One region of the Vibrio tasmaniensis genome, then DNA from elsewhere that is predicted to be linked to it. Evidence: predicted binding sites of a transcription regulator. Region 1 holds the regulator's gene; the other holds the start of a gene.
What was found. Region 1 encodes MetJ, which represses methionine synthesis genes. Its sites were predicted from a motif close to TTAGACNTNTANANGTCTAA; they were not measured.
Positions count from the first base shown of each region.

Region 2: the regulator MetJ is predicted to act here: its motif matches at 1,776-1,795, upstream of metE (5-methyltetrahydropteroyltriglutamate--homocysteine S-methyltransferase).

Region 1 covers NZ_AP025510.1:258,519-262,949, forward strand. Annotated here, with positions in the region: gene OCV44_RS01175 (malic enzyme-like NAD(P)-binding protein) at 86-1,375, shown strand; gene metJ (met regulon transcriptional regulator MetJ) at 1,615-1,935, opposite strand; gene OCV44_RS01185 (O-succinylhomoserine (thiol)-lyase) at 2,144-3,325, shown strand; gene OCV44_RS01190 (bifunctional aspartate kinase/homoserine dehydrogenase II) at 3,328-4,431, shown strand, end outside.
Region 2 covers NZ_AP025510.1:1,248,533-1,252,963, reverse strand. Annotated here, with positions in the region: gene metE (5-methyltetrahydropteroyltriglutamate--homocysteine S-methyltransferase) at 1-1,587, opposite strand, end outside; gene OCV44_RS05820 (LysR substrate-binding domain-containing protein) at 1,867-2,778, shown strand; gene OCV44_RS05815 (DUF4250 domain-containing protein) at 2,934-3,134, opposite strand; gene OCV44_RS05810 (hypothetical protein) at 3,284-3,964, opposite strand; gene OCV44_RS05805 (YgiQ family radical SAM protein) at 4,295-4,431, shown strand, end outside.

The DNA of each region.
Region 1 (4,431 bases):
TGCTTCAACCACCTAGGAACTTTGAAGTACATCCATTAACATGAACAAGATCCCCCAAATAATAATATCCTAGGAACCTACACCTATGTCTGAAGACAGCCGCCAAGATCAATCCTCTCAAGCGTTATCGCCTCAAGAACAATTCCGTCAGCAAGCTCTTGATTATCATGAGTTCCCAATTCCAGGCAAAATTGCCGTAGAACTGACGAAGCCTGCAAACTCTGCAGAAGACCTAGCACTGGCATACAGCCCAGGTGTAGCTGAGCCTGTTCGCGAGATCGCACAGAACGTCGATAACGTTTACAAGTACACAGGTAAAGGCAACATGGTTGCAGTTATCTCTAACGGTACTGCAATTCTTGGCTTAGGCAATCTTGGTCCTATTGCTTCTAAACCGGTTATGGAAGGTAAAGCGCTACTGTTTAAGCGTTTTGCTGGTTTAGATTCTATCGATATTGAAGTAAAACACCGCACAATCGATGAGTTCGTTGATACGGTTGCGAATATCGCAGATACATTTGGCGGTATTAACTTAGAAGACATCAAAGCACCAGACTGTTTTGAAATCGAGCGTCGCCTGATTGAGCGTTGTGATGTACCTGTATTCCACGATGACCAACACGGTACTGCGATTGTTACGGCAGCAGGTATGCTGAATGCGATTGAGCTTCAAGGTAAGAAACTGGAAGAGTGTAAGATCGTTTGTTTAGGTGCTGGCGCAGCAGCGGTTGCTTGTATGGAGCTACTGATTAAGTGTGGCGCTCAGCGTGAGAAGATCTACATGCTTGACCGTAAAGGTGTGATCCACACTCGTCGTGATGACTTGAATGAATACAAAGAGCTGTTCGCAAATAACACCGACAAGCGCACGCTTGAAGATGTTATCGAAGGCGCTGATCTGTTCTTGGGTGTATCGGGTCCTAATCTGCTACCAGCTAAGGCTCTTACGCTGATGGCTGATAAGCCGGTTGTGTTTGCATGTTCAAACCCAGATCCAGAGATCAAGCCTGAGCTTGCACACGAAGTTCGTTCTGACCTAATCATGGGTACAGGCCGTAGTGATTACCCTAACCAAGTAAACAACGTACTTTGTTTCCCATTCATTTTCCGTGGTGCACTAGACGTGCGTGCGAGCGAAATCAATGACGAAATGAAGCTAGCGGCGGTTAAAGCGATTCGTGAACTAGCGAAAGAAGAAGTTCCAGCTGAAGTATTGGCAGCTGCGGGCGAGACTGCACTGGAGTTCGGTAAGGGTTACATCATTCCTAAGCCAATGGACCCGCGTCTGCTTCCTCGCGTTGCAAAAGCAGTTGCTGAAGCGGCTGTTGAGTCTGGCGTTGCTCGAATTGAGATGCCTGCTAACTATATGGCTTAATGCCTTAATGCCTTAATGCCTTAATGCCTTAATGCCTTAATGCCTTAGTAGCTTAGTAGCTTAATAGCTTAGTAGCTGTTGCTCTATTGAGCGAAAAAGAATAATAAAAAACCGACTCATAGGAGTCGGTTTTTTTATGTCTATCATTCACAGCGCAGCTACAGATAACGTAGTGGGTGATGTGACAAATAGGGTTCAGCTATAGCGAATCAATAATGAAGGCGGTGACTGAGTTGTTTTTATTCTTCGTCAAACGCTTCGAACTCGATGCCCATCTCTGTCATCAGTTTTTTGACTTCAGTCGGGATGTCGTCTGGACGATCTTTACGAAGGTCTTCATCCGTTGGCAGTGGTTGGCCAGTGTACGCATGTAGAAAGGCTTCGCACAGTAGCTCACTGTTTGTTGCATGGCGTAGGTTGTTGATCTGGCGGCGAGTGCGCTCGTCAGTAAGAACCTTTAACACTTTTAGAGGGATAGAAACTGTAATTTTCTTTACTTGTTCGCTTTTCTTTCCATGCTCAGCATATGGGCTTATGTATTCACCATTCCAGTCGGCCATTGCGTACCTTCATCACTTTAGTTGTTAGAATAAATTAATAGTGCTGATTTTAGCGGGATTTACTGCCATAAGCAAAGACATATAGACGTCCGGAAGTGTTGACGTCTCACGTTTATGAAAGTAAAGTGAGTAACATATATCTAACACAGCCACAAAATGCCGACAAGCAGCTGTGATTCTCAGACGCAAAACTTGTAAGGAAGCACCTATGAGCAGCCGGAAGCCAGCAACCATCGCAGTACGTACTGGTATCGAGTCAGACACGCAACACCATGCCGTTGTCCCACCTATTTATCTTTCGACTAACTATGGGTTTCCCGCTTTTGGTGAAGTGCCAAAGTACGATTATACCCGCTCTGGTAACCCAAACCGCGGTCTATTAGAAACGGCACTATTTGAGCTTGAGTCTGGTAAAGGCGCGGTTGTTACTAACTGTGGTACGTCGGCACTTAACTTATGGGTATCCGCTTTCTTAGGTGGCGATGATCTTATTATTGCACCGCACGACTGCTATGGCGGTACTTACCGTCTGTTTAACACACGCTCACTCAAAGGTGACTTCAAAGTTCTGTTTGTTGATCAATCGGATCAAGCCGCACTGGATGCTGCGATCGCGCTTAAGCCAAAGTTAATCTTAATCGAAACGCCATCGAATCCATTGGTTCGTGTGGTTGATATTGCAGAAACTTGCCGTAAAGCGAAAGAAGTAGGTGCTCTGGTTGCTGTCGACAACACGTTTTTGACGCCTGTGTTCCAAAAGCCTTTAGAGCTGGGTGCGGATTTTGTTATCCACTCAACCACCAAGTACATCAACGGACACTCAGATGTCATTGGTGGTGTTGTAGTTACTAAGACAGAAGAGCACGCTGAAGAGCTAGCATGGTGGGGTAACTGTATTGGTGCAACCGGCACACCATTTGATAGCTACATGACGCTACGTGGTATTCGTACGCTAGGTGCACGTATGCGCGTTCACGAAGAGAGCTCACGTGAAATTCTGACGGCTCTGCAACAACAAGATCTGGTGGGTACGATTTACCACCCAAGCCTTCCTGAACATCCGGGTCACGAGATCGCGAAGAAACAGCAGTTGGGCTTTGGTTCCATGCTGAGCTTTGAATTTTCGGGATCTTTTGAAGCACTTAAATATTTTGTGGATAAATTAGAGCTATTTTCTTTGGCTGAATCATTGGGCGGTGTTGAAAGCCTGATTTGTCACCCAGCGTCGATGACTCACCGTGCTATGGGCGAAGCAGCATTAGCAGAAGCGGGTGTTTCTCAACAATTACTGCGCCTTTCTGTTGGCCTTGAAGATGCAGAAGACTTGATTGATGATCTCAAGCAAGCGTTTGAAAAAACACAAGGCTTTATCGCAGAAGGGGAGGTTTAATAATGACAACCTTTCGCCAGCTACATAAATTTGGTGGCAGCAGTTTAGCGAACCCTGAGTGTTACCAACGCGTGGTCAATATTCTTAGAGAATACTCGTCAGCTACTGACTTGGTCGTGGTATCGGCTGCGGGTAAAACAACTAACCGCTTGATTGAGTTTGTTGAAGCGCTCGACAAAGATGGTCGTATTGCGCATGAATGTCTACAAACCCTTCGTCAGTTCCAGCTTGAGCTGATTGAAGCGCTGCTTGAAGATGAGTCTGCGGCTCAGCTAACGGCCACTATTCAACAAGAATTTACTGCTTTAGGTGAGCTAACTGCTCCTCTAAGCGAATCGCAAAAAGCACAGGTGTTAGGACACGGTGAGGTTTGGTCTTCACGTTTGTTAGCTGCTCTGTTGTGCCAACATGACTTACAAGCAGTTGCTCAAGATGCGCGTGCCTTTTTACGTGCAGAAGCGGGTGCTCAACCCGAAGTGGATCGCGCGCGTTCTTATCCTCTGATTAAAGAAGTTTTGGCTCAGCATACGCATTGCCGAGTGGTGATTACGGGCTTTATGGCTCAGAACTGCGAAGGTGAAACAGTACTGCTTGGTCGTAACGGTTCAGATTACTCAGCAACCGTGATTGGCGCTTTGGCTGAAGTTGAACGTGTGACGATTTGGAGTGACGTGGCAGGCGTTTACAGCGCTGACCCTCGTTTGGTTTCGGATGCGTGTTTGTTGCCTCTGCTTCGCCTTGATGAAGCGAGTGAACTCGCTCGTCTGGCGGCTCCAGTGCTCCATAGCCGAACGCTACAGCCTGTGGCTCAAAGTGCTATGGATCTCAGCTTGCGCTGCAGCTACCAGCCGGAGGCGGGCTCTACACAGATAGAGCGTGTACTGGCATCGGGTCGTGGCGCAAAAATCATTACCTCTCTGGATGAAGTTCTGATCGTTCAGCTGACCTTTGGTCATGGCCATGATTTTGACCGCTTAGAAAGTGAAGTTCTTGAAGGTCTTAAACGAGCTCAACTTGAGCCGCTTGCTTATGAGCTTGAACCCGATCAGCACTGTTTGCGCCTTGCTTATACAGAAGAGATCGCTGGTGGCGCTTTAGAATATCTA
Region 2 (4,431 bases), 990 kb from region 1:
AAACTTAGTGGTTTGGAAGCCTGCTAGGTTTTCTGCAAAGTACTCCACCATGTCGTTACGCTCGGCTTCACCATGCACAAGTACATCCAAATCTAGCGCTTCTTGTCGTTTAACGGCATCTGCGATGTGGCCTTTCAATGCGGTTGTGTATTCCGCTTCATTCAGTTTACCAGTTCGGTAAGCACTACGCTGAAGACGAATCTCCCCTGTCTGTGGGAACGAACCAATGGTTGTCGTTGGTAACAGCGGTAACCCGAGAACTTCAGACTGATGCGCTGCGCGCTCTGCGTATGGAGCACTTCGCTCTGCCAGTGCTTTGGTAATGGTATTGAGTCGAGCCTGAACTTGCGGCTTGTTTACATGAGTCGCGCTCTTACGAGCAACAATAGGTTGGCTGTAAGTCTCACACGCTAAAATGGCATTTTGATCGCCGTCTAACGCCGCCCCCAACAAGCTCACCTCGGTCACTTTCTGTTTTGCGAAGGCAAACCAACTTTTCACTTCTTCGCTGAGCGTTTCTTCTAACTCCAAATCAACAGGGCTATGCAGCAATGAACATGAACTTGCGATCCAAAGCTTATCTCCTAGCTTGTCTTTCACAGGTTGCAGTAACTCAAGCTGCGCGGCTAAGTCAGCTCGCCACACATTGCGTCCATTGATTGCGCCTGCCGAAAGCACCCAGTCTTGTGGTAGCTTGTTCACCACTTCATTGAGTTGCTGCGGTGCTGCAGCCAAGTCGATGTGTAAACCGTTGACAGGCAGTTCTACGATTTTGTCTAACGTGTCTGTTACCGAATCAAAGTAAGTGGTAAGCAATAGTTTCACATCGCCTTGAATCACTTGATACGCCAGTTTGAATGCATCTGCCCATGTTTTTTCAAGTTCCAGAGAAAGGATAGGTTCATCGATTTGAACCCACTCAACACCCAACTTGGATAGCTTTGCCAGAATCGCTTGGTAAGCGGTAAGAAGGCGCGGAAGTAAAGATAAGCGGTCAAAGCCCTCTTCTACTTCTTTGCCTAAGTATAAGTAAGACAGAGGGCCTAATAGAACTGGCTTCACCTTATGCCCGGCTTTAATCGCTTCACTCACTTCGTCAAACAGCTGCGGCCAACTTACTTCGAATGAATCATCTTTACTGAATTCAGGCACAATGTAGTGGTAGTTAGTGTTGAACCACTTGGTCATATCAGACGCAGCTGTACTGTCTTTAGTGCCATCATTAGCAGTATGCGTACGACCGCAGCAAGTAGATTGAACTTGAGACTGGCCGCGACCGACACGGAATAAGGTATCTAAATCAGGAAAGGCTTTTTCATCTTCAGAGCCACCAGCATGGCGCTTGGGAACGTGGCCTAGAAGTAGAGTCGTAGTTAGTACATGGTCATACCATGCGAAGTCACCCGCAGTTGCAAAGCTTAGATTCGCCTCAGCTTGTACATTCCAGTTACGATTTCTTAGCTCGCTACCGAGCTGCTTAAGTTCTGATTGGTCAATCTCACCACGCCAGTATTTCTCTAGTGTAAATTTGAGTTCGCGTTTTTCACCGATACGTGGGTAGCCAAGAATATGCGTTGTTGTCGTCATGAGTCTGTTCCTTATTCGATAATTTTAATTTCCGGTCAGGCTACCTTTGGTGATTTTGCTCTCTCACAAAGGCGTCTGGATGGCTAAACTATCTACCCAATCTGTTCGATGAACAAGGTCCAAATATTCATCTTGTTTATTAATAATTTTCATCTTTAATAATCTAGTCGCTAATTTATCAAATCCATCTGGACATCTAGACGTTTACAAACGAAAGAAAACACCGTAGGGTGATTATTAAGAAATATTGAATTGGCTTAGGGAATATGAGGAATACTCATGATAGAGCTTAAACACCTTCGAACATTGACCACCTTGAGAGATAGCGGCTCGCTGACGGCGACCGCAACTTCTCTTCATCTGACGCAGTCGGCACTTTCTCACCAGTTGAAAGACCTTGAGGCCCGTATTGGCGGTCAGCTTTTTTTGCGTAAAACAAGGCCGGTTAAATTTACCTCGGAAGGCGAAATCTTGTTAAAACTGGCTGATGAGATACAGCCACAAATCGCCAAAGCTGAAAACGAACTCGCAAGCCTAAAAGAAGATGTGAATGGTCGATTGCACATGGCGATCGAGTGTCACTCATGCTTCCAATGGTTAATGCCCGCTTTGAAGGAGTACCAAGTTGCTTGGCCAAGTGTAACCCTTGATTTCTCATCAGGGTTTGGCTTCGAACCCCTACCCGCACTCATGGCTGGCGAACTCGACTTAGTGATCACCTCAGACATTCAGCCGCGTTCAGAGGTTCACTACGAACCACTCTTTGATTTTGAGATGCGTTTGATCACCGCAATCAACTCACCTTTGGCAGAAAAACAGAGCATCGAACCGCAAGATCTTAGCGATATCACCATGCTCTCTTACCCGGTTCAAAAACAGCGCCTCGATGTAGTGAAGCACTTTTTGCAACCCGCAGGCGTTGAACCAAAGAAATGGAAACAAGCAGACAACACATTGATGCTGGTGCAAATGGTGTCGGCAGGACTTGGGGTTGCTGCGTTACCAAACTGGGCAATCAGTGAGTTCTCGAGACAAGGCTTGATAGCCAGCAAACCGTTAGGTAAAGGGCTTTCAAGAAGACTGTTTGCAGCGGTAAGAAACTCTGAGAAAGACAAACGTTATCTGCAGGCTTTCTTTAGTACGGCAAGGCAACAGAGTAAGAGCCACCTAGATGGGATTGAGGTTGTTTAAGAGACTCGTTGTTGGGTTAATTTATGCATGCGTTGAACCTGATATGTATGCGCCAGAAACAAAAAAGTCACAGATTATCTGTGACTTTTTTATTACCAAGACCGACAACAGGCAATGAGTATTAATTCGCGATAGAAGAAACTCTCATTGTGAGCTTATCTTGGGTAAGACTTGAACTGATTAGTCAATGGGTCGTATTGATAGCCCAACATATCAAGCTTGCCCACGACACTTTCTATATCCATTTCATACATACTGATCAGCTCTTCAAAGCTATCGCACTCTAGGCGAAGTTTTTCATTCACGATTCCAAGCAAGATAATGCTATCGAAACCTTTGACGTTGCTTAAATCCATCTCGTACTCCTTACGAACACACCGACTAGAATTAAGTTTAGAACGCTTACCAACGCCATGCTAAAAAACTGATCACACTTCTTAATGAGAGTTACTGATAAATGAAAGTACATGATTAATGAGCGTACGTAATGAATGAAAGTGCACGACTAAAGCGCCCAAACTGGCATTAAACCAACAGCCGCCGCCAATAACATCAACAGTGAAATCGTTAGCTGAAGCTTTTCTGGGGTTTTAACGAACAACAAATGCCAACACCACACCACGATAGCTGAGATTAGCAAAGCAAAGCTAAACAGCAGAGTTGAAATCATTGGCTCTAATTGAGCTTCAGACAGAGAGTAAACATTGATGACCGTCGCCAAAACCACCAGCATGCCGGTTAATACGCCCACAACGGGCAGAACACGGTGAAACGCCTGTAAGCGCGTTCTTGCAATCGTCAGTAGTAAATGACCAAACGCAGCCCCCAATAAGGCCACTAATAATAAAGTAGTAATAATACCGACAGTGGTTACTTGTTCCGTCGCTTGAATAGCAACGTATGACAGCGCTAAACCACTAGCTAAGTACATCACCCAAATAGGGCCAGAATCTCGAGTCTTCTTGGTTTGAACTTGAGAGTAGAAATAAAAGATCGCGAACACGACCAGAAAGGCTTCAATTCTTAATGAGGCAACAGCAAGCCAAAGCACGCCAATCGCAGGCAACATCTTGTGAATGCGGCCACGTTGTCCCGGGCAAATATCCCCTTTCACTAAGATGAGGGTTAAGATCAGTTGGGCTCCTAATAGCATAGGAGCAAATTGTACTAATAACGTTTCGACCATTGTGGATCTACTTCTTCAGACTTATTTTCGCGAATAATATCAAAAACTGGTGCGAACACTAATCAAAATCACAAATTAGCAACGTTATTCGAGGCTTCAACTATGCTGTTGTATGGCTCTTTTGTCAGTTGTATGGTCAAAATGACGAAAGACATCAAAACTAACAGGGGCATGTTCTACTGGCTAGTCTAGTCTCATGTCGCTATAATTCCCGCCTCAAAAATCAGAGGTTGAAATATGTACAGCGATATCACTCCTATTCACGAACACAAAAAATACTGGGCCGAGTGCTACGGAACTGCACCCTTTTTGCCTACCAGTAGAAAGGAGATGGATGCTCTTGGATGGGATAGCTGTGACATTATTATTGTAACTGGTGACGCTTATGTCGATCACCCGAGCTTTGGTATGGCTATCATTGGCCGCCTTCTTGAAGCTCAGGGTTTCCGCGTGGGCATTATTGCGCA